2 linked regions of the Sporomusa termitida genome follow. The protein of the gene in region 1 binds, or shares a complex with, the protein of each later gene. Links are inferred from orthologs where the notes say so. Each region holds a gene or a part of one and is shown on either strand. Other genes may lie near its edges.

Region 1 (10,193 bases):
AACCCGCGGGCATCCGCCGACCAGACCTGCTCAAACAGATTATACCTGGCCAGATAGGCGACAGCGACTAATATAAGCGGGGCGACAAAAGTCAGCTTTACGCCGCGGAATATCTCCATCTCCAGAAAAAACCGCACATCACTGAGTACAGCCCCTAAATACAGCCCGCCGGCTAAAGACAACAGGGTCGTAGCAGCAAGCGCGCTCAAGCCGCCGCTAATAACCCGGCCAATACCGGCAGAAGGGCCAAAGTCCCCGGCCAGTTCCCGGGCACGCCAGCGGTCCAGCTGCCAGATCATGGCCAGCACCGGGAAAATAATAGCACTGGCCAAACCGACCGCTTGCCGGCTTAGGGTGCCGCCGCCGCTCAGCACCGGGAATATCAGTACTACTGCCAGCAGCGCCACCAGGGCGTACTGCCAGCGGGCAGCAAAAGGAATAATCAGGGATAAGAAAAGCACCCCGGCCGCTGTCGCTCCAAGCACAATAACAGCAATTAGCCATGGTGCCGGAAAGTAGGGCGTAAAGGTCGTTGCCTTCCCGATAGTGAAGCCTGCTGCCGTCAGTTCCGCCTTGACACCAGCCACATAGTCAAGATTCGTTTCCAGCAGGGTCTTGCCCGGCTCAGGCTTATCATACTTGCGCATCAGATTGATCCGGATATTGCGTTCCTGGTCGGTGACCGTCCAGCGGCGAATCGCCTCAGCCGCTTTAAGTTTAGGCTGCTCATCCTTAGGGATGGTGTACACCCGGGCGGCCTGATAGTTATTGGCGGCAGCCAGTTCAGTCAGACCCTCCTGTTTAAAAAACTGTAATTGCAGCGGGTGTTCGATCATCGCCAGGGTGAGCCGGCGTTCTTTAAAATGCCTGGCAGTAAGCGGCAGCAAATCAGGATAGCCTAAGACTTCATCACCCACGAAAATCATGGCACTCAGATTTTTTATGCCGGCTAAACGGCCGAATACGGCATTGACATCAGCCGGGGTCACCTTGGTATAGTTAGTCGGCCGGGGCACTACATAAAAGCCAAGCTCGTCAACCTTAGCCAGTTCATCGGCCGGCAAGCCCAAATTCCATTTGACTGCTTTCTCAAAATTGGCTTTGGCGGCCAGCACCGGCCGGTCCCCGCCGGCCAGTAAGGTAACCCGGCCCGGCCCCAGGCGGCGTTCCAGATCGCTCTGGACTTCGGCGAAAACCTTGGTATCCTGCCCGGCCACATACACGTCTTCCGCTGCAATCCTGCCCTCGGCCAGCAAATTTTGCCAGAACGGGTCTGTAAGCGTACCCGTACGATTCTGGTGGAGAATATCCGCACCGGGCAGTGCTGTTACCTTGCCGTTCTTATTAAGCTTTTCCAGAGTGGTTTCATATACCGCCAGGGAGGTAATGCCGGCGGCCTTAAACCGGGCCAGCAGGCTGTCAGCTTGAATACCTTCAATTTGGGCCAGTTCCACAAGGTCTTCATACTCCATGACCAGTTCCACAGTGGAATTCGCCTGTTCCACCTGGTAACGCTGCCAGGCAACTACCCCGGCCGCCAACAGCCCGATGATGATGAGGCCGATTAACAGCTTATTATATGTAAAGGTTGTCAAAATCTCTCCACCCTTTTTGAAACTGCCAGCTACCTGCGGTTTCAATTGAATTACCAGATACTAGGGCCGATTATCTGTATAGATAGTCACTTGTCCCTGTTCAATAACAATATCACGCACATTAACGCCAAATGGCAGTTTTTTGAGATCAAGCAGCGACACCTCGGTCAGCAGTGAGCCGCCGATATTACCGACAGGGGTATTATTCAGCCAAAACCGGTCGGCCACAAAATTAATGCTGCGCTGCTCCCGGTCACCGGTAATCCGGCCTTCCAGCTTGATATCAACCCGGGCAATCCCCCCCAGGGTCAGGGCGCTGTCAACCTCCACCTTACCGGGGGAAAGGGTAACAGCGGCATTTTTGACACCTTTTACCGCGCTATTCAAAAATGCCGCCAGTTCCTCCTGCGTAATGGTGGTCGTAATTACGGCATCATCAACCTGCCGGAGCACCAGGGCCCGTTTCGTCAGCAGGGACGTCATATCGACAGCAACACCGGTTAAGACAATATGCATATTCCGCAAGGTAAGCTTGCCGGTCTTAACGTCGCTGACGTCCGCCGACACCCGGTCAAACGTACCGCCCAGCATGAAGACAGCCGGGCTTTTTTCCACTTTGGCGACTACCTGCCTGCTGCCGGTCAGGTCACGCAGCCCCAGGGCCACAGCATCAGATACCACCTTGGGCAGCACGATCTCGACCGCCGCTAACACCATGGTGAAAAACAGAATGATGGTTGTCAGGCGCTTCATGTCCTACCGCCCCCTTTGCGCACTGTCTACGCTATCCCTGTGTATTCAGATCACTCTTTAAATAGGCTTCCAGAAACAAGTCGATCTCTCCGTCCATAACGGCCTGGACATTGCCGGTCTCGGCCGCGGTGCGGTGGTCTTTCACCAGGTTGTAGGGATGAAACACGTAAGAACGGATTTGGCTGCCCCATTCAATCGCCTGATATTCGCCGCCTAATTCCGCTTTCTTATCATCCTGTTTCTGCCGCTCCAGCTCAAACAGCCGCGCCCGCAGCAGGCGCATGCACTGCTCACGGTTTTGAATCTGGGACCGTTCACTCTGACACTGGACAACAACACCGGTAGGCAGATGCGTGATCCGGACCGCCGAGTCCGTTTTGTTGATATGCTGCCCGCCGGCACCGCTGGCCCGGAAGGTATCTACCCGCAAATCAACCGGATTAATGGTAATCTCCACCGAGTCATCAATCTCAGGCATGACGTCAACGGCCGCAAATGAGGTATGCCGGCGGCCGCTGGCATCAAACGGTGAGATACGGACCAGGCGGTGCACGCCCTTTTCGGCTTTTAAATAACCGTAGGCATTGCTGCCGCTGATCATAAGGGTCACACTTTTTACCCCGGCTTCATCACCGGCCAGAAAGTCCAGTGTTTCCACCTTAAAGTTTCGTTTTTCCGCCCAGCGGACATACATGCGGAGCAGCATCTGGGCCCAGTCCTGGGCCTCAGTGCCGCCGGCCCCGGCATGCAGGGTCAAAATGGCATTGTTGCCGTCATATTCCCCGGACAGCATCAGCGTCAGCGCCGCCTGCTCCAGCTCCCGCTCCAGCCCGGCGATACTGGCGGTGATTTCGGTATATACACTCTCGTCAGCCTCTTCAATGCCCAGCTGCCACAGGGTGGCCAGATCGCTGTGACGGACAGCCAGCTCGCGGTGCTGGCCGATACTGTCCTTCAGGCGGGTAACCTCCTGCGCTATTTTCTGCGCTTCCTCAGGCTGTTCCCAGAAAGCCGGATCACTCATCCGATCTTCTAATTCTTCAATACGTTCCGATTTGCCGGCAACGTCAAAGAGAAGCCCTCATTTCCTCAAGCCGGTGGGCCAGGGCCTCAATCGACCCGCGTAAATCCTCTAACAGCACACTCTCACTCTCCTATTTGGCCCCGCAGCAGCGTTTATACTTTTTACCGCTGCCGCAGGGACACAGTTCATTGCGGCCGGTGGTATCGGCATTAACGACAGGCTCGGCCGGCTGGGCCTGCCTGTCGCCCTCTTCCCCGCCGCGGCCGGCCTGGGCCTGCCGCAGATGATCCTCAGGCTGGGCCTGGGAAATAATATTAACCCGGAAGATATAACGGACAATATCTTCCTGTACAGATTCAATCATTTGCTGGAACATATCAAAGCCTTCGAGCTTATACTCAATCAGCGGGTCTTTCTGCCCATAGGCCCGCAAGCCAATCCCCTGCCGCAGCATTTCCATGGCGTCAAGGTGATCCATCCATTTGGCGTCCACAGTTTTGAGCATAACCACTTTTTCCAGTTCGCGCATATTGTCGGGGCCAAACAGGGCCTCCCGGCCGCTGTAGGCGGTGTCGGCCGCTTTCAGCAGCTCTTCTTTGAGCTCTTCCCGGCTCAGAGTGTCAAGCACTTCCACCTTAAGCTCGCCGGCCGGGGCAAAGAAGCCCTCACAGTATTCAATCAGCCCGGCATAATCCCAGTCTTCCGGATACAGCTTTTCATTGGCATACAGGTCCATCCCATGATCGACAAGCTTTTCAATCATATTAAAGATATTTTCTTTCAGATTATCCCCCAGCAGAATTTTCTTCCGCTGACTATAGATAACCTCACGCTGCTGGTTCATTACATTATCATATTCAAGCACATACTTGCGGATGTCAAAATTACGGGCTTCCACCTTTTTCTGGGCTTGCTCAATCGAACGGGTAATCAGCGCATGTTCAATCGGCTCATCTTCCTCCATGCCCAGTTTATCCATAATACCGGCAATATTATCAGAGCCGAACAGGCGCATCAGATCGTCTTCCAGCGACAGGTAAAAACGGGATGACCCCGGGTCCCCCTGGCGTCCGGCCCGGCCGCGCAGCTGGTTATCAATCCGCCGGCTCTCATGCCGTTCAGTCCCGATAATATGCAGCCCGCCCAGGTCGGACACCCCGGCCCCCAGGACAATGTCGGTCCCCCGGCCGGCCATATTGGTCGCAATTGTCACCGCCCCGGCCTGTCCGGCCTGCGCAATAATCTGCGCTTCCATTTCATGGTATTTGGCATTCAGAACATTATGGCGCACACCCTGCTTTTTGAGCATCGCCGACAGATCCTCGGACTGCACAATGGAGGTCGTGCCGACAAGCACCGGCTGGGATTTGCCATGTTTCTCGGCAATCTCGCTGACAACCGCTTTATACTTGGCCCGCTTGGTTTTAAAGATAATATCAGGAAAATCCTGCCGCTGCATCTCCCGGTTCGGGGGAATAACCACAACATCAAGATGATAAATTTTCCGGAATTCAGGCTCTTCGGTCTTGGCAGTACCGGTCATGCCGGCCAGTTTCTTATACATACGGAAATAGTTCTGGAAAGTAATGGTCGCCAGTGTCTGGCTTTCCCGCTCGATTTTTACGCCTTCCTTGGCCTCAATCGCCTGATGCAGACCGTCGGAATAGCGGCGGCCAAACATAAGCCGGCCGGTAAACTCGTCAACAATGATGACTTCACCGTCTTTAACCACATAATCGCGGTCCCGTTTCATCAGGGCATTGGCTTTCAGCGCCTGGTTAAAATGGTGGGACATCTCGATGTTTTCACTTTCATAGAGGTTCTGCACATTAAGCAGCTTTTCCGCTTTCGCCACCCCGGTCTCAGTAGGTGCTACCGTATGGGCTTTCTCGTCAATAGTGTAGTCTTCGCCTTCTGTTAGTTTGGGAACAACCTTCGCCAGTACATAATACATATCTGTCGATTTTTCGCCAGGCCCGGAAATAATCAGCGGTGTCCGCGCTTCATCCACCAGGATACTGTCCACTTCATCGACAATGGAGTAATTGAGCGGCCGCTGCACCATTTGTTCCGGGTAAATAACCATGTTGTCCCGGAGATAGTCAAAGCCAAATTCGTTATTGGTGCCATAGGTGACATCTGCACTGTAGGCCAGTTTGCGTTCATCAAAATCAAGCCCATGGACAATCAGCCCCACAGATAATCCAAGATAACGGTACAGCTTGCCCATCCACTCGCTGTCCCGCTTCGCCAGATAGTCATTAACGGTAACAACATGGACCCCTTTGCCGGTCAGGGCATTCAGGTATACCGGCAGGGTAGCCACCAGGGTTTTCCCCTCGCCGGTACGCATCTCGGCAATTTTACCCTCATGCAGGGTTATGCCGCCTACCATCTGTACATCAAAATGACGCATGGCCAGCACCCGGCGTGACGCTTCCCGCACCACAGCAAACGCCTCCGGCAGCAGCTCATCAATTGTCTGGCCCTTATCAAGGCGGCGCTTAAATTCAGCCGTCCTGGCCGTGAGGGTGGTATCGCTCATGCTCTGAAGCTCAGGTTCAAACGCATTGATTTTTTCCACAAGCAGCATCATGCGTTTGATCTCTTTTTCGTTATCATCACCAAATAAGTTTCGCAAAAATTTAAACAAATTATCACTCCCCGGTAAAACAAAGAATCTTATGTAACAAAGTTCAGACTGCGGTAAACAGTCATAGATATAGTATGTGCCTAATATATGATTTTAACAGATTCCCGGCATAAAGTCAAAAACCGGACAGCCTGGAAAAACGGAAAGAGATTACCCCGCAATGCGGAATAATCTCTCTTTTCAGCCTGTCCTATCCGGCCTGGTGCTGCCCGGGAGTGCTGGGTTTACTGCCTGGGACCGGCTCAATTTCATTGGCTATCCATAAGGGGTTATGATGTTCAGCTTCCTCAATCGTCTGCGTCCCATCCCCAAACATGCATAAAAACTCGCCCCAGTTATAGATACCGAGAAAGATATGGGCAAATACGGATAGTCCGAGGATAATCCCAATCACCAGATGGGCCATATCAAACCAGTACATAACCGCTTTCGGGGCTACAGGCAGGAACGCATATAACGCCCAGCCGGTAACAATTAAGATAATGCCGCCAAAAAACATCATAATCCCCAGCTGCTTCTGACCGGAGTTCATTTTTCCCATCGGCGGTACCGGAATGGTTTTGCCTAACAGCATCTTCTGCGGATAACCGCCGCCAACCAGTAGCCAGTCCTTATCCCGCTGATCCCAGGAAAATATGCGCCGCGTAAAAGCAACAATCCGGTCTAACCCAAATATCGTATAGAGAATACAGGCTATCGTAAGAATGGCGGCCCCAACAATATGGATCTGCATCAGCAGGTTTTGCAGATCATCACCAAATGGCTTCAGCCAGATAAAAAATCCGGTGATTGCCGCCGGTAAAAAACCGAGAATCAACCCCCAGTGAAATAGCCGCGAGATAAGTGGGTGCTTCAGTACCCGCGGGCCGTGTTCATCATGATGGCTCATCAGTCTATCCCTCCTACACCAGCTTAGTCCGGTTTACATATTTAGTTAGTATGAAAGAGTTCCTCGGCCAAATGGCTGAGCGGATTGTGGGCAAATTTTTTGTAGACATCGGTAACCGCCTGATTGTTGTGGCTTTGGCGGATCTTAGCCTTTTCATCATCTTTATATATGCCCTGGGCGCGCATTTTAATGTACTTGGTACGGTCCTGCACCAAGTCTGTGGCCACATACGCCCCGGTCCAGAGAACGGCGCCGGCCACGCCAACGATTCCTAAAAACTCACGCCGCGTAACCTTGACGGCTTTTTCCACATAATCATATCGTGCCATGTTGTCCCCTCCTTATGCCCAAGGCAGTACGGCCTTGGCTTTATCAAGCCATGAAGTACCCATCGGATTTATCGGCTGGCCACCACCGTTGACACAGCCGCCGGGACAGTTCATGATTTCGATGAAGTGATACGGTGACTTGCCGGCTTGCACCTCATCCAGCAGCGGTTTTACATTCTGTTTTGTGCCATGGGCTACGGCTACATTCAAGGTAACCGCGCTGCCGGTCTTGGCATCTTTCAGGGTAACAGCGGCTTCTTTTACGCCCTGGAGACCCCGTACCGGTTTAAATTCCAGCACATCCAGCTCTGTACCGGTGATAACAAAATAGGCTGTCCGCAGCGCAGCCTCCATTACACCGCCGGTATTGGCAAAGATGGTAGCCGCCCCGCTGTACTGAGCCAAAGGGTTGTCTTGATCACTATACTCCGCCACAGTCCGGACATTGATGTTCAGTTTTTTAAACAGGCGGGCCAGATCTCTGGTTGTGAGCACTACATCAATATCAGGATAGTCGCCTGATTGTCCCTGAGTTTGCCAATAGTGGGCGGCGCTGTGGAACTCAGGGCGCGAGGCCTCAAACTTTTTCGCAGTACAGGGCATAATCCCCACCATAAATACGTCCGCCGGCGCTACCTGCCATATCTCGGCCGCACCATAGGTTTTCCCCAGGGCGCCGGCCATCATCATCGGCGACTTGGCCGAGGACATATGGGGCAGCAGCTCCGGGTAATACAGCTCGGCATAGGTGACCCAGGCCGGGCAGCAGGAAGTAAACTGCGGCAATGGTCCTAAGTGATGCGCTGTCGGCTCACCCAGGGCATAGTGCCGGATCTTGGCGATCAGCTCCATTCCCTCTTCCATAATGGTCTGATCGGCCGTAAAGTTAGTGTCCAGAACCTTAAAACCAGCCTCTTTCATAGCCCCATACAGCTTTTCGGTAACCAGGCTGCCCGGCTCCATCCCAAACTCTTCCCCAATAGCGACGCGAACGGCCGGCGCTATTGTTCCCACTACCGTCACCTGCTTGTTCTTAAGCTTGTCGATCACCTGGTCCACGACGTCCACAGTATCCTGGGGCGCGCCGAAGGGACAGTTGATAAGACATTGACCACAAGACACACATTTTTCGCCGTCAATCTTATGTATGGCTCCATATTTACCCTCGATAGCATCGGTTGGGCAAAAAGCCTTACACGAATCACAGCCCTTGCATGTCTTGCGGTCAATTTCAATAATGCCGGTTTTTTCCTGTGCTTGAAAACCTTTCAAGACAAAACCTCCTCACCATAAAAATAATAATTAGTCCTTGAAACCGGGGAACTTTGTGAAAATTGGAACAATTTCGGCCCGTTGAATTGCTATGATTATATAAATACCTGCTATAACTGTAAATTATAAAATAGGTCTTGTCAATATTACGGACTTGTATCTGTAAGTTATTTATTTCACTACAAAGAAAAATCGCTTAGAAGTTTAATTTTTAGCCTCAGCGTGCATACTAATATAAAAGGTTATAGGGGTTTATCATCTGGGAGGGTTACCATGAGCCGTGATGTTTTAAATATACTGGATATTGCCGGCCAGCTTGCCGACCTGAAGGATGTCGATTACAGGAATACCCTGGCAATCGCCGTGCTTATTGAGCTGCTGATTGAAAAAGGCCTGTTCACCAGACAGGAATTTATGAAAAAGTCCCGGGAAATGGAGTCGGCATCGTTGGCCGAGATTATTCTGAAACGCCGTTCGGAGATACAAAGCCAGCGGCAAATGTAAAGGGGCTGTCGCCTAGCGAGCCCTCACAGCAAACAAACGACGGCCACCGGCAGCAGCCGGAAGCCGTCGTTTGTTGTAAAAGCAGGTTTGTGAAATACCAGCAATTACAGCTGGCTTAGACAAGCAGCGGGAGTGGCGCAAGCTGCTGCAGCCCTACCGGTGCAGGCAGGTCATAAGCTCCCGGCGGATCTGGCGGCTGTCCCGCAACCCCTGCCGGTAGGCAATTTCCGCCGCCTGCCCGGACTCCAGCGCCGTGAGTGCCTCGAAATCCATGACCAAACCGGTCATTTCCGGCTGCTGGGCCTTCAGGGCCCGGGCCAGTACCAGCAGCTTGCCCAGGGCGGCACTGACCTCGGCGGCGGTTTTACTGTAGCGGGCATCGTGGGTGCCGGCCAGGTTGAGGATCTGGTCCACCCTGGTAAACACGTACTGGTCAAAAACCTCGCTCAACAGCCTGGTCAGCATAACCCCACCCGCCTGTCCGGGCCGGGGCCGGCGCCGGCAGCCGGCGGCCCGGCGGGCAGCGGTGTCACGGCGGCGGACAGCGGGGAGCGCTGGCCGGAACCGGGTTCTTTGTTGGTCAAACAATTTTATCCCCCCTATACTTAGGCCGGGGCAGAAGGCTGCAGGCCCTGCCGCCGGCTGTTTACAGGGGGAAATTAAAAGAACGCAGGCGCAGGCTTTACCCTACACATGCGTTCTGCTTCGATAACTGCTACAGCCCCAATACCAAATAAGCCGGCTATACCCGGCTCGACAGCAAGGCGGTCAAAGCGGTAAGTCAGGGCTGGCCCTGCTGCTGCCAATTGGCTGAGGAGAGAAGGAATGATTTGCTGCATCGTCGCACTAACAGCCCGGCGCCGCCGGCAACGTCCCTTCTTATACCCGCGTCCCCCCGCTTGTGCTGGGGCAGAAACGCGGTGTATAATAGAAATGTCGTCGTGGACAGCTTGACTGTTACGTGTAGGTGTTATGGCACCTTGCGCGGGCCTGGAAGTGCTTCCAACACTTTCAGGTCACGGCGACTTTTAATTTCCACCTATTTCTAATTATAGCCTGTTTGCGGGGAATTGCAAGTAAAGTTACGCTGTTTCCCGGTTCTGGGCATAAGAAAAACCGCGGGCACGGTCTTTTGGCTTTGCGCATAGCAGATAATCCTGGACAGCAAGGGGAT
Region 2 (10,052 bases), 3.4 Mb from region 1 along the record:
ACGCTCCTGGCAGAAGATTTATGACGGTAGCCGATTTTTCGGACCTTACCACAGATCGTCCCGAGCGTTCTTTGACCGAGCGTCTCCAAAAACACGCCGGTCGCAATCAGCAAGGCCGTTTGACTGTGCGGCATCAGGGCGGCGGTCATAAGCGCCTATACCGTGTGATTGACTTCAAGCGCAATAAAGACGGTATTCCTGCCAAGATTGCATCGATTGAATATGATCCTAACCGCTCAGCCCGGATTGCTCTGTTAAACTATGCTGACGGCGAGAAACGTTATATTCTTGCACCTAACGGTCTTAAGGTGGGCGATACCATCATGAGCGGTCCTGAGGCTGATATCAAGCCAGGCAATGCTCTGGCCCTTAAAAATATCCCGGTAGGTACCCAACTGCATAATATTGAACTGAAAATCGGCAAAGGCGGCCAGATGGTTCGCTCAGCCGGTGCTTCCGCCCAGCTTATGGCAAAGGAAGGCACCCATGCACTCCTCAGACTGCCATCAGGCGAGCTGCGTAAAGTTCATATTAACTGCCGGGCTACTATCGGTCAGGTAGGCAACCTTGAACATGAAAATATCACCATCGGGAAAGCCGGCCGTTCGCGTTGGCTCGGTATCCGTCCTGCTAACCGCGGTGTCGCAATGAACCCGATTGACCATCCGCATGGCGGTGGTGAAGGCCGTTCGCCTATCGGTCGGAAACATCCGGTTACTCCGTGGGGCAAATGCGCAATGGGTGCGAAAACCCGGAGAAGCAAAGCTTCTGACAAGCTGATTGTTAAGAAACGGAAGTAATTTCGATTGATCGATAGGTCGAGGTTCGGTTGTTCGAGAGGATTGGCCGTAGGGCGAATTCACGAATTAACGAATCCGCTAACGAAGCGAAAGGAGGCTATTTAAGTGTCAAGATCAATTAAAAAAGGACCTTATGTGCATGAAAGCCTGATCAAGAAAATTGACGCGCTCAATGCTAAAAATGATAAAAAGGTTATTAAGACCTGGTCGCGCAGCTCGACGATACTGCCAACCTTTGTCGGCCACACCCTGGCTGTCCATGACGGCCGCAAACATGTGCCGGTATATGTTACCGAAGACATGGTTGGCCATAAACTTGGCGAATTTGCGCCGACGCGGACTTATAAAGGCCACAGCGGCTCTGAACGGTCCACTGGGGTAAGATAACATACGCTTTGCAAAAATCCGGGATTAGAGGCCGGAAGGGGGTTAAATATATGGAAGCTAAAGCAATTGCCAGACATATTCGCATTGCACCCCGCAAAATCCGCATCGTGATTGACTTAATTCGCGGCAAAAATGTGGGCGAGGCTTTTGCGATTTTAAAATACACTCCGAAAGTTGGAGCGGAAGTTCTGGAAAAAGTGCTGAAATCAGCTATCGCTAATGCTGAACACAACTATGACCTGAATGTTGATGCTCTCTATGTGTCACAGGCGTTTGTTGATCAGGGGCCAACCTTGAAACGTATTCATCCGCGCTCACGCGGGCAGGCGTTCAAAATTTTAAAGCGTACCAGCCATGTAACATTGGTTGTGAAAGAAAGATAAGCTAACGACGAAGGAGGGAAATTTAGTGGGTCAAAAAGTTAATCCGCATGGTCTTCGTCTTGGCATTGTGAAAACCTGGGATGCGAAATGGTATGCCGACAAAGATTATGCAAAAAATTTGCATGAAGATATTAAAATGCGTGATATGCTGAAAGAAAAACTTTATACTTCCAATGTGTCGCAAATCATTATTGAACGTGCGGCTAACCGGGTTAAAGTTACTATTCACACTGCTAAGCCTGGTATGGTGATTGGTCGTGGCGGCAGTGGCATTGAAAACATTAAGAGATGGCTGAAAGACCTTACCGGCAAAAATATTGAAGTCAATATTGCCGAGATTAAGCAAGCCGAACTTGATGCGACTTTGGTCGCTGAAAACATTGCCGCTCAGCTTGAGAAACGTATTGCTTTCCGCCGGGCAATGAAGCAATCGGTAACCCGTACCATCCGTATGGGCGCCAAAGGGATTAAGGTAATGGTCGGCGGTCGTTTAGGCGGCGCTGAAATTGCCCGTACCGAAAGCTACCGTGAAGGCAGTATTCCCCTGCACACCTTGCGGGCCGATATTGATTACGGCACTGCCGAAGCTCATACCACCTATGGCCGGATCGGTGTAAAAGTCTGGATTTACAAGGGTGAAATCCTGCCTGAGGCTAAAAAGACTGTTGTCGCCGCTGCCGCCGTTGAAGGGGGCGAGAAATAATGCTGATTCCTAAGAGAGTGAAACACCGCAAGCAATTTCGCGGACGGATGAAAGGCAAAGCCACTAAAGGCAATATGGTTTCTCACGGTGAGTTCGGCCTGGTCGCTCTTGAACCGGCTTGGATTACCAACCGGCAGATTGAAGCAGCCCGTATTGCCATGACCCGTTACATTAAGCGTGGCGGTAAAGTCTGGATAAAAATATTTCCTGATAAACCGATTACTGCTAAGCCCGCCGAAACCCGCATGGGTAGTGGTAAAGGCTCACCGGAATACTGGGTTGCTGTCGTGAAACCCGGCCGCGTCATGTTTGAAATGGATGGCGTGCCGGAAGAAACAGCGCGTGAAGCAATGCGTCTTGCTGCTCACAAACTGCCGATTAAGACCAAGTTCGTTACGCGGGAGGAAACCGCGGATTTGGACATGGACGCACCTGGTGTCAATGCTAAAGCAGGTGGTGAAGTAAATGAAGGCTAAAGATATCCGCGATATGAGTGCAGCCGAACTTGAGCAAAATTTTACGAAGCTGAAAGAAGAACTGTTTAACCTGCGGTTCCAACATGCTACCGGCCAGCTGGATAACCCGATGCGGATTCCGGCCGTCAAGAAAACAATTGCCCGCATTAAAACTGTTCAGCGCCAGCGTGAACTTAAGGCTCAGTAATGGACCATGTTAGTGAGTATGAAGGGAGGCAATGCAGAGTGACCGTTGAAAGAAATGAGCGTAAAGTCCGGATCGGTAAAGTAGTTAGCGATAAAATGGACAAAACTGTAGTCATCGCGGTTGAGCGTTTGGTACGTCATCCGCTGTATCATAAATCAGTTAAACAAACGGTAAAGTTTAAAGCTCATGATGAGAATAACGAAAGCCATGTTGGTGATACCGTTAAAATCATGGAAACCCGCCCGCTGTCTAAGGAAAAACGCTGGCGTGTGGTGGAAGTTCTCGAGAGAGCAAGATAGTTGTTCCGCACAGTCAAGCAAGCTTCTAAAGCTCGAGGTCTTAAGCTGGCATCGAGTCACATAAGGAAGGAGGATAAGCACTATGATTCAACAACAGAGTATACTGAATGTTGCTGATAATACCGGCGCAAAGCAAATTATGTGCATCCGCGTACTGGGCGGCTCATATCGCCGCTATGCCAACATTGGCGACGTTATCGTGGCCGCTGTTAAAGACGCTACACCCGGTGGCGTTGTCAAGAAAGGCGATGTAATTAAAGCCGTTGTTGTTCGTTCCAGTAAGGGATTACGTCGTCCGGACGGTTCGTACATCAAGTTTGATGAAAACGCTGCCGTTGTTATAAAAGAAGATAAAAGCCCGAGAGGTACACGGATATTTGGACCTGTTGCCCGCGAACTCAGGGACAAAGATTTCATGAAAATTATCTCACTGGCGCCTGAGGTTATCTAGATTAAGGAGGTGTCCGGAGTGTCCGAAGCCCAAAAATTGCATGTAAAAAAAGGCGATAAAGTTGTTGTGTTGTCTGGTAAAGATAAAGGCAAACAAGGTAAGATCGTAGAAGCGCTGCCTAAAAAAGGCAAGGTTGTGGTAGAAGGTATCAATAAAGTAAAACGCCACACAAAACCCAGCCAAAAAGCGCCTCAAGGCGGTATTCTGGTAAAAGAAGCGCCGCTTGCTTCTGCCAAAGTTATGCTGGTATGTCCGGCATGCAGCAAACCTACCCGTATTAAAAAAGCCCAGGTTGCCGGCGGCGCATTTGCCCGTGCCTGCAAACACTGCGGTGAAGTTATCGATAAAGACAAGTAAAAACCATCTTCCCTGAAAGGAGGTTAACTTATGGCTACAAGGCTTAAAGAAAAATATATAAATGAAGTAACTAAAGCGATGATGGAAAAGTTTGGTTACAAAAATGTTATGGAGATTCCTAAAGTCGAGAAAGTAGTAATCAATATGGGGGTCGGTGAAGCAGTTGGCAACCCCAAAGTTCTCGACGCCGCAGTAGGCGATATGACAATGATTTCCGGGCAGAAACCGGTAATCACCAAAGCTAAGAAATCCATCGCTGCTTTTAAAATCCGTGAGGGTATGCCGATTGGTGCTAAGGTAACCATGCGCGGCGAGCGGATGTACCAATTCCTTGACAAACTCTTCAACATCTCGCTGCCACGGGTACGTGACTTCCGCGGTATAAGCCCTAAATCCTTTGACGGACGCGGCAATTACACACTGGGTATTAAAGAACAACTGATTTTTCCCGAGATCGACTACGATAAAGTAGATAAGATACGCGGCATGGATATCATCATTGTTACCACAGCCAAGACTGATGAAGAAGCCAGAGAACTGTTACGATTGATGGGGATGCCGTTTACGGCATAAGACTTCTGCCCGGTGACGCCCACCTGCGTCGTAAGTTTCAGGACATTGTCTGAGCCGCGGCGCGGCAGCGTCTTGCGGCTGAAACCTGTTTATAGTCAACAGTGGATAAAAAGGAGGGAATTCGGTGGCCAAAAAGGCTTTAATTGAGAAATGGAAAAACGAGCCTAAATTTAAAGTGCGTAAGTACAATCGCTGCAAAATATGTGGTCGTCCGCACGGATATATGCGCAAATTTGAAATGTGCCGGATTTGTTTCCGGGAACTGAGCTACAAAGGCGCCATTCCTGGAGTAACAAAGGCAAGCTGGTAAGCAGCAACATATAGGAAGGGGGTTCTAAACCATGGTAATGACCGATCCGATTGCCGACATGCTTACTCGCATTCGCAACGCCAACTCGGTTTTTCACGATAAAGTCGAGATTCCAGCATCCAACATCAAGAAAGCCGTAGCCCAGATTCTGAAAGACGAAGGTTTTATCAGAGACTACGACACACTGCAAGATGGCAAACAGGGAATGCTGCGGGTTAGCCTTAAATACGGGCCGAACCGCGAAAAAGTAATTACTGGCATTAAGCGCATTTCTAAGCCCGGTCTGCGCGTTTACGCTAAGAAAGAACAGCTGCCCCGCGTACTGGGCGGTCTCGGAATTGCGATTATCTCAACATCTAAAGGCATTATGAGCGATAAAGCCGCCCGTAAAGAAGGTCTTGGCGGCGAAGTACTGGCATACGTTTGGTAAAAATCGCGAGTTCGCTGAGTCGAGGTTCGAAGGTTCGAGAAACCATACATTTGGCTTGCATAGCAAAGTCAACGTAAGCCGAATTATCGAACATGCGAACGTAGCGAGCCCACGAAAACAGGAGGTGCAACATGTCTAGAATTGGTAGGAGTCCCATCACTGTTCCTGCTGGTGTTACCGTAACCATCGGCGACAGCAACCTGATAACAGTCAAAGGCCCGAAAGGCGAGCTGACCCGCCAACTCCATCCCGATATGATTATCGAAAGGGAAGGCGATATCATTAACGTCAAACGGCCTACAGATAACAAGCAACACCGTTCGCTCCACGGGTTAACCCGGACCCTTGTCAGCAATATGGTAACAGGCGTAACTAAAGGCTTTGCAAAGACTCTGGAAATTGCCGGTGTAGGTTACCGTGCCGCTAAATCCGGTCAGAAACTGGCCCTCACCTTAGGCTTCTCGCATCCACTGGAGGTTGAGCCGCCGGCAGGTCTGGCAATTGACGTTCCGGCACCTAACCGTATTGTTGTTTCTGGTATTGACAAAGAAGCTGTCGGCGCACTTGCTGCAAAAATCCGCGGCTATCGCGAACCAGAACCGTACAAAGGCAAAGGGGTCAAGTATGAAGGGGAAGTTGTTCGCCGCAAAGTTGGTAAAGCTGGCGGTAAAGGCAAGAAATAAACTTGTCAGAGGTAATTCAAGCGAAAGGAGTGAACACCTTGCTGCGTAAACCAAGTAAAAACATCGGGCGTCAAAAGCGTCAACTGAGAGCCCGGAAGACTCTGAACGGCAGCATCGAACGCCCTCGTCTCAACGTATTCCGTAGTTTGAAGCATATTTATGCTCAGATTATCAACGATAAAAATGGCACTACTTTAGTAGCGGCCAGTACCCTTGATAAAGACTTACAGGTTGAGTATGGTGGTAACATTGATGCGGCTAAAGCTGTAGGCGAGGCAATCGCCAAGCGGGCCCTGGAAAAAGGAATCACGAAAGTGGTATTTGATCGTGCCGGCTATATCTATCACGGCCGCATCGCCGCCCTGGCTGCTGCTGCTCGCGAAGCCGGACTTGAATTCTAAGAAAAGGAGGGAAATAAATGGCCAGAATTGATTACACCGGTCTTGATCTTAAAGAAAAAGTGGTATTCATTAACCGGGTCGCCAAGGTAGTAAAAGGCGGCAGGCGTTTTTCTTTCAGCGCTCTGGTAGTTGTCGGCGATGGCAACGGCCATGTAGGCTTCGGTTTAGGCAAAGCTGCTGAAGTACCGGAAGCTATCCGTAAAGGCGTGGAAGACGCTAAAAAAAGCCTGATTAAGGTTCCCATTGTCGGCACCACTATTCCTCATCAAATCTTGGGTGAGTTTGGCGCTGGCAGAGTGTTATTAAAGCCTGCTTCCGAAGGCACAGGCGTAATCGCCGGCGGCCCAGCCCGTGCTGTGCTTGAACTTGCCGGTATTCACGACATCCTGACTAAATCGCTTGGTTCGTCTAACGCCAACAATATGGTCCGGGCTACCATTGCCGGTCTCAGCCAGCTTAAACGGGCTGAAGAGGTTGCCAGCCTGCGTGGCAAAACCGTTCAGGAACTGTTGGGTTAAGGAGGTAACACAATGGCGAAGCTTAAAATTACTTTAACTCGCAGTCTGATTGGCAGACCTGAAGACCAACGTGCAACAGTAGCTGCATTGGGCCTCAGGAAAACCAACAGCACTGTAGTCAAGGAAGATAGTGCGGCAATCAAGGGTATGGTTCGCAAGGTAGAACACCTTGTTACCGTAGAAACAGTTGCAGAATAAAGCAAACAACAATAACCAATATATTAGTTCAAGGAGGTGCTGTTAATGAAATTACATGAATTAGCTCCAGCGCCTGGTTCAAAAAAGGTTCGCACCCGTATCGGCCGCGGTCTTGGTTCCGGTCTTGGCAAAACTGCCGGTAAAGGCCATAAAGGTCAGAATGCCCGTGCCGGCGGCGGTGTGCGTCCAGGTTTTGAAGGCGGCCAAAAGCCCTTGTACTTAAGACTGCCGAAACGCGGCTTTACCAATATCTTCGCTAAACAATACAGCGAGATTAACGTGGAAGTTCTCAACCGTTTTGACAACGGTGCGGTTGTGGATCTGGAAGCGTTGGTAGATGCCGGTGTAGTCAAAAAAGTGCTTGATGGTCTTAAAATTCTGGGCAATGGCGAGCTTACCAAGGCTTTAACCGTTAAAGCCAATGGCTTTACTAAGTCGGCCGCTGAAAAAATTCAGGCTGCCGGCGGTACAGTCGAGGTGATTTAATTGCTGTCACAGCTCTCGAACATTTTTCGGATTACTGAACTGAGGCAAAAAATTGCTTTCACCTTGGTCATGTTCTTGGTATTCAGGTTGGGTACACATATCCCGGTACCGGGAGTAAACGCCGCCGTTATCGAGCAGCTGTTTACCAGCGGTAATCTGTTTGGGCTGCTAGATCTGTTTTCCGGCGGTGCTTTGAGCAAATTCTCCATATTTGCCATGAGTATTACCCCCTACATCAATGCTTCGATTATTATGCAGCTACTCACCGTAGTTGTGCCGAAATTCGAACAATGGGCCAAAGAAGGCGATGAGGGCCGCAAGAAAATTACCCAGATTACCCGGTATGGTACTGTTGGTCTTGGCTTTATCCAGGCAATAGGAATGGCATTCGGTCTAAAAGCAGCAATTATTAACCCAGGTATTGGCTCCATATTACTTGTAGCGCTAACATTGACTGCAGGTACGACTTTTCTTATGTGGTTGGGTGAACAGATCACTGAAAAAGGTATTGGTAATGGCATATCACTCATTATCTTTGCCGGTATCGTTTCCAGTCTTCCCAGCGGCCTGTATACAATGTATGAATATGTCAGCGCCGGCACAATTAATATTTTCAACGTCTTTCTGTTCCTGATCATCGCTCTTGCTATGATTGTTTTCGTAATCGCGATACAGCAAGGTCAGCGCCGCATCCCCGTGCAGTATGCCAAGCGGGTAGTTGGCCGGAAAATGTATGGCGGTCATTCCACGCATATACCGCTTAAGGTTAACCAAGCGGGTGTTATTCCGATAATCTTTGCGTCATCTGTGCTGATGTTCCCGGTAACTATTGCCCAGTTTATTGAAGTACCCTGGGTAAAAACAGTGGCAGGGTGGTTTGCGTGGGGCACGCCGGTGCAAACGGTGTTGTATGCGCTGCTAATCGTGTTTTTTACGTACTTCTACACTGCGGTTACTATGAACATATCAGATATGGCAGAGAACATGAAAAAACACGGCGGGTTTATTCCCGGTATCAGGCCGGGTAAACCTACCGCCGATTATTTAGACCGGGTTATGACCAGAATTACTCTGGCCGGATCAATCTTCCTGGCCATAATCGCAATACTGCCGAATTTTGTTGGTGCAGTAACCAACGTCCAAGGGGTATACTTTGGCGGTACTGCCCTCTTAATCGTAGTAGGTGTGGCTCTGGATACCATGAAGCAAATAGAGGCGCTGGTACTCATGCGCCACTACCAAGGCTTCATGAAGTAGGAGGTAAGTGGTCATGTTTATTCTCTTAATGGGTCCGCCTGGTGCCGGCAAAGGCACGCAGGCGGCCAAACTGGTAGAAAACTTTAAAATTCCCCACATCTCAACCGGTGATATGTTCCGGGCGGCCGTCAAAGAGGGCACTGCGCTTGGCAAACAGGCGAAAGCCTGCATGGATGGCGGACAGTTGGTGCCAGACAGTGTGACCATCGGCATAGTAAAAGAACGTTTGGCTAAAGACGACTGCAAGACGGGATTTATCCTTGACGGTTTCCCCCGCACCATCGCCCAGGCCGAGGCCCTTGACCGCACCCTGACCGAACTTATCATCAAACTTGACCGGGTTATCAATATTACTGCCCCGGGGTCTGAGCTGGTTGGCCGTATGACCGGGCGGCGGATTTGCAAAAGCTGTGGCGCTACCTACCATGTAACCTTCAATGCCCCGCAAGCGATCGGTGTGTGTGATAAGTGCAGTGGTGAGCTATATCAGCGTGATGACGACCGGGAAGAAACAGTGACTCACCGTCTGGCGGTATATCAGACGCAAACCCAGCCGCTGATTGAGTACTATCAGGACAAAGGCCTGTACACCGAAATCAACGGTTTGCAGCCCATCGATGATGTCCTGCAAGACATTGTCAATAGCCTGAGAGGCGGGCAAGTATGATCATATTAAAATCACAAAGGGAATTAAACTACCTGCGTGATGCCGGGCGGATAGTGGCAGAGACGCTTGTTGAAGTTAAAAAAGCGGTAAAACCTGATGTCACTACACTGGCGCTTGACAGGATTGCTGAGCAGTATATCAAAAGCAAGGGCGCAGAGCCGGCCTTTAAAGGGTATCATGGCTTTCCCGGCAACATTTGCGCCTCGGTTAATGATGAGGTAGTTCATGGCATTCCTGGATTAAAAAGGTTAAAAAATGGAGATAATGTAAGTATTGACATCGGTGCCATCATCAATGGCTATTGCGGCGATGCTGCGATTACAGTGCCGGTAGGCGACGTGGATGCCGAAGTCGGAAAACTTATCGAAGTTACCGAACAGTCGCTATATAAAGGGATTGAGAAAGCTATTGCCGGCAGCCGTTTAGGTGACGTTTCGCATAGCATTCAAGCCTACGCTGAAGAACATGGTTATGGGGTAGTGCGTG

Evidence for each region.
Region 2: the proteins of secA (region 1) and secY are in contact, whole or in part, in a crystal structure (PDB 3DIN), measured with the Thermotoga maritima proteins. The link is inferred for Sporomusa termitida from one-to-one orthologs. Residues at the interface, in WP_004082002.1 of Thermotoga maritima: Glu261, Ala262, Arg263, Lys300, Ala301, Arg302, Thr303, Ile304, Ile305, Leu323, Tyr324, Asp325, Pro326, Val329, Ser330, Tyr333, Ile336, Lys340, Phe345, Val349, Glu363, Phe364, Tyr374, Ser375, Gly376, Gly377, Glu393, Ile395, Thr482, Ser483; in WP_004081795.1 of Thermotoga maritima: Glu108, Gly109, Glu110, Glu111, Ala236, Glu237, Arg238, Arg239, Ile240, Thr241, Ile242, Gln243, Tyr244, Ala245, Arg246, Arg247, Val248, Thr249, Gly250, Arg251, Arg252, Val253, Tyr254, Gly256, Ala257, Ser258, Thr259, Tyr260, Leu261, Pro262.

The regions. Positions count from the first base shown.
Region 1 is NZ_CP036259.1:3,491,135-3,501,327, forward strand. What follows is about bases 3,265-6,391. They hold secA (preprotein translocase subunit SecA), read right to left. Parts: upstream 6,026-6,391; coding sequence 3,503-6,025; downstream 3,265-3,502. Other genes in these bases: SPTER_RS16405 (cytochrome b/b6 domain-containing protein), read right to left, coding at 6,216-6,391. Also shown: SPTER_RS16385 (DUF5693 family protein), read right to left, coding at 1-1,595; SPTER_RS16390 (LmeA family phospholipid-binding protein), read right to left, coding at 1,656-2,348; more of SPTER_RS16405, read right to left, coding at 6,392-6,914; SPTER_RS16410 (iron hydrogenase small subunit), read right to left, coding at 6,956-7,243; SPTER_RS16415 ([FeFe] hydrogenase, group A), read right to left, coding at 7,256-8,515; SPTER_RS16420 (hypothetical protein), read left to right, coding at 8,789-9,019; SPTER_RS16425 (hypothetical protein), read right to left, coding at 9,173-9,607. UniProt on the Escherichia coli protein: Required for protein export, interacts with the SecYEG preprotein conducting channel.
Region 2 is NZ_CP036259.1:57,725-67,776, forward strand. What follows is about bases 6,785-9,770. They hold secY (preprotein translocase subunit SecY), read left to right. Parts: upstream 6,785-7,642; coding sequence 7,643-8,899; downstream 8,900-9,770. Other genes in these bases: rpsE (30S ribosomal protein S5), read left to right, coding at 6,785-6,958; rpmD (50S ribosomal protein L30), read left to right, coding at 6,971-7,156; rplO (50S ribosomal protein L15), read left to right, coding at 7,202-7,642; SPTER_RS00395 (adenylate kinase), read left to right, coding at 8,913-9,566; map (type I methionyl aminopeptidase), read left to right, coding at 9,563-9,770. Outside these bases: rplB (50S ribosomal protein L2), read left to right, coding at 1-800; rpsS (30S ribosomal protein S19), read left to right, coding at 906-1,187; rplV (50S ribosomal protein L22), read left to right, coding at 1,238-1,570; rpsC (30S ribosomal protein S3), read left to right, coding at 1,596-2,273; rplP (50S ribosomal protein L16), read left to right, coding at 2,273-2,749; rpmC (50S ribosomal protein L29), read left to right, coding at 2,739-2,936; rpsQ (30S ribosomal protein S17), read left to right, coding at 2,936-3,235; rplN (50S ribosomal protein L14), read left to right, coding at 3,318-3,686; rplX (50S ribosomal protein L24), read left to right, coding at 3,705-4,043; rplE (50S ribosomal protein L5), read left to right, coding at 4,074-4,616; SPTER_RS00355 (type Z 30S ribosomal protein S14), read left to right, coding at 4,741-4,926; rpsH (30S ribosomal protein S8), read left to right, coding at 4,958-5,356; rplF (50S ribosomal protein L6), read left to right, coding at 5,488-6,039; rplR (50S ribosomal protein L18), read left to right, coding at 6,078-6,440; more of rpsE, read left to right, coding at 6,458-6,784; more of map, read left to right, coding at 9,771-10,052. UniProt on the Escherichia coli protein: The central subunit of the protein translocation channel SecYEG. Consists of two halves formed by TMs 1-5 and 6-10.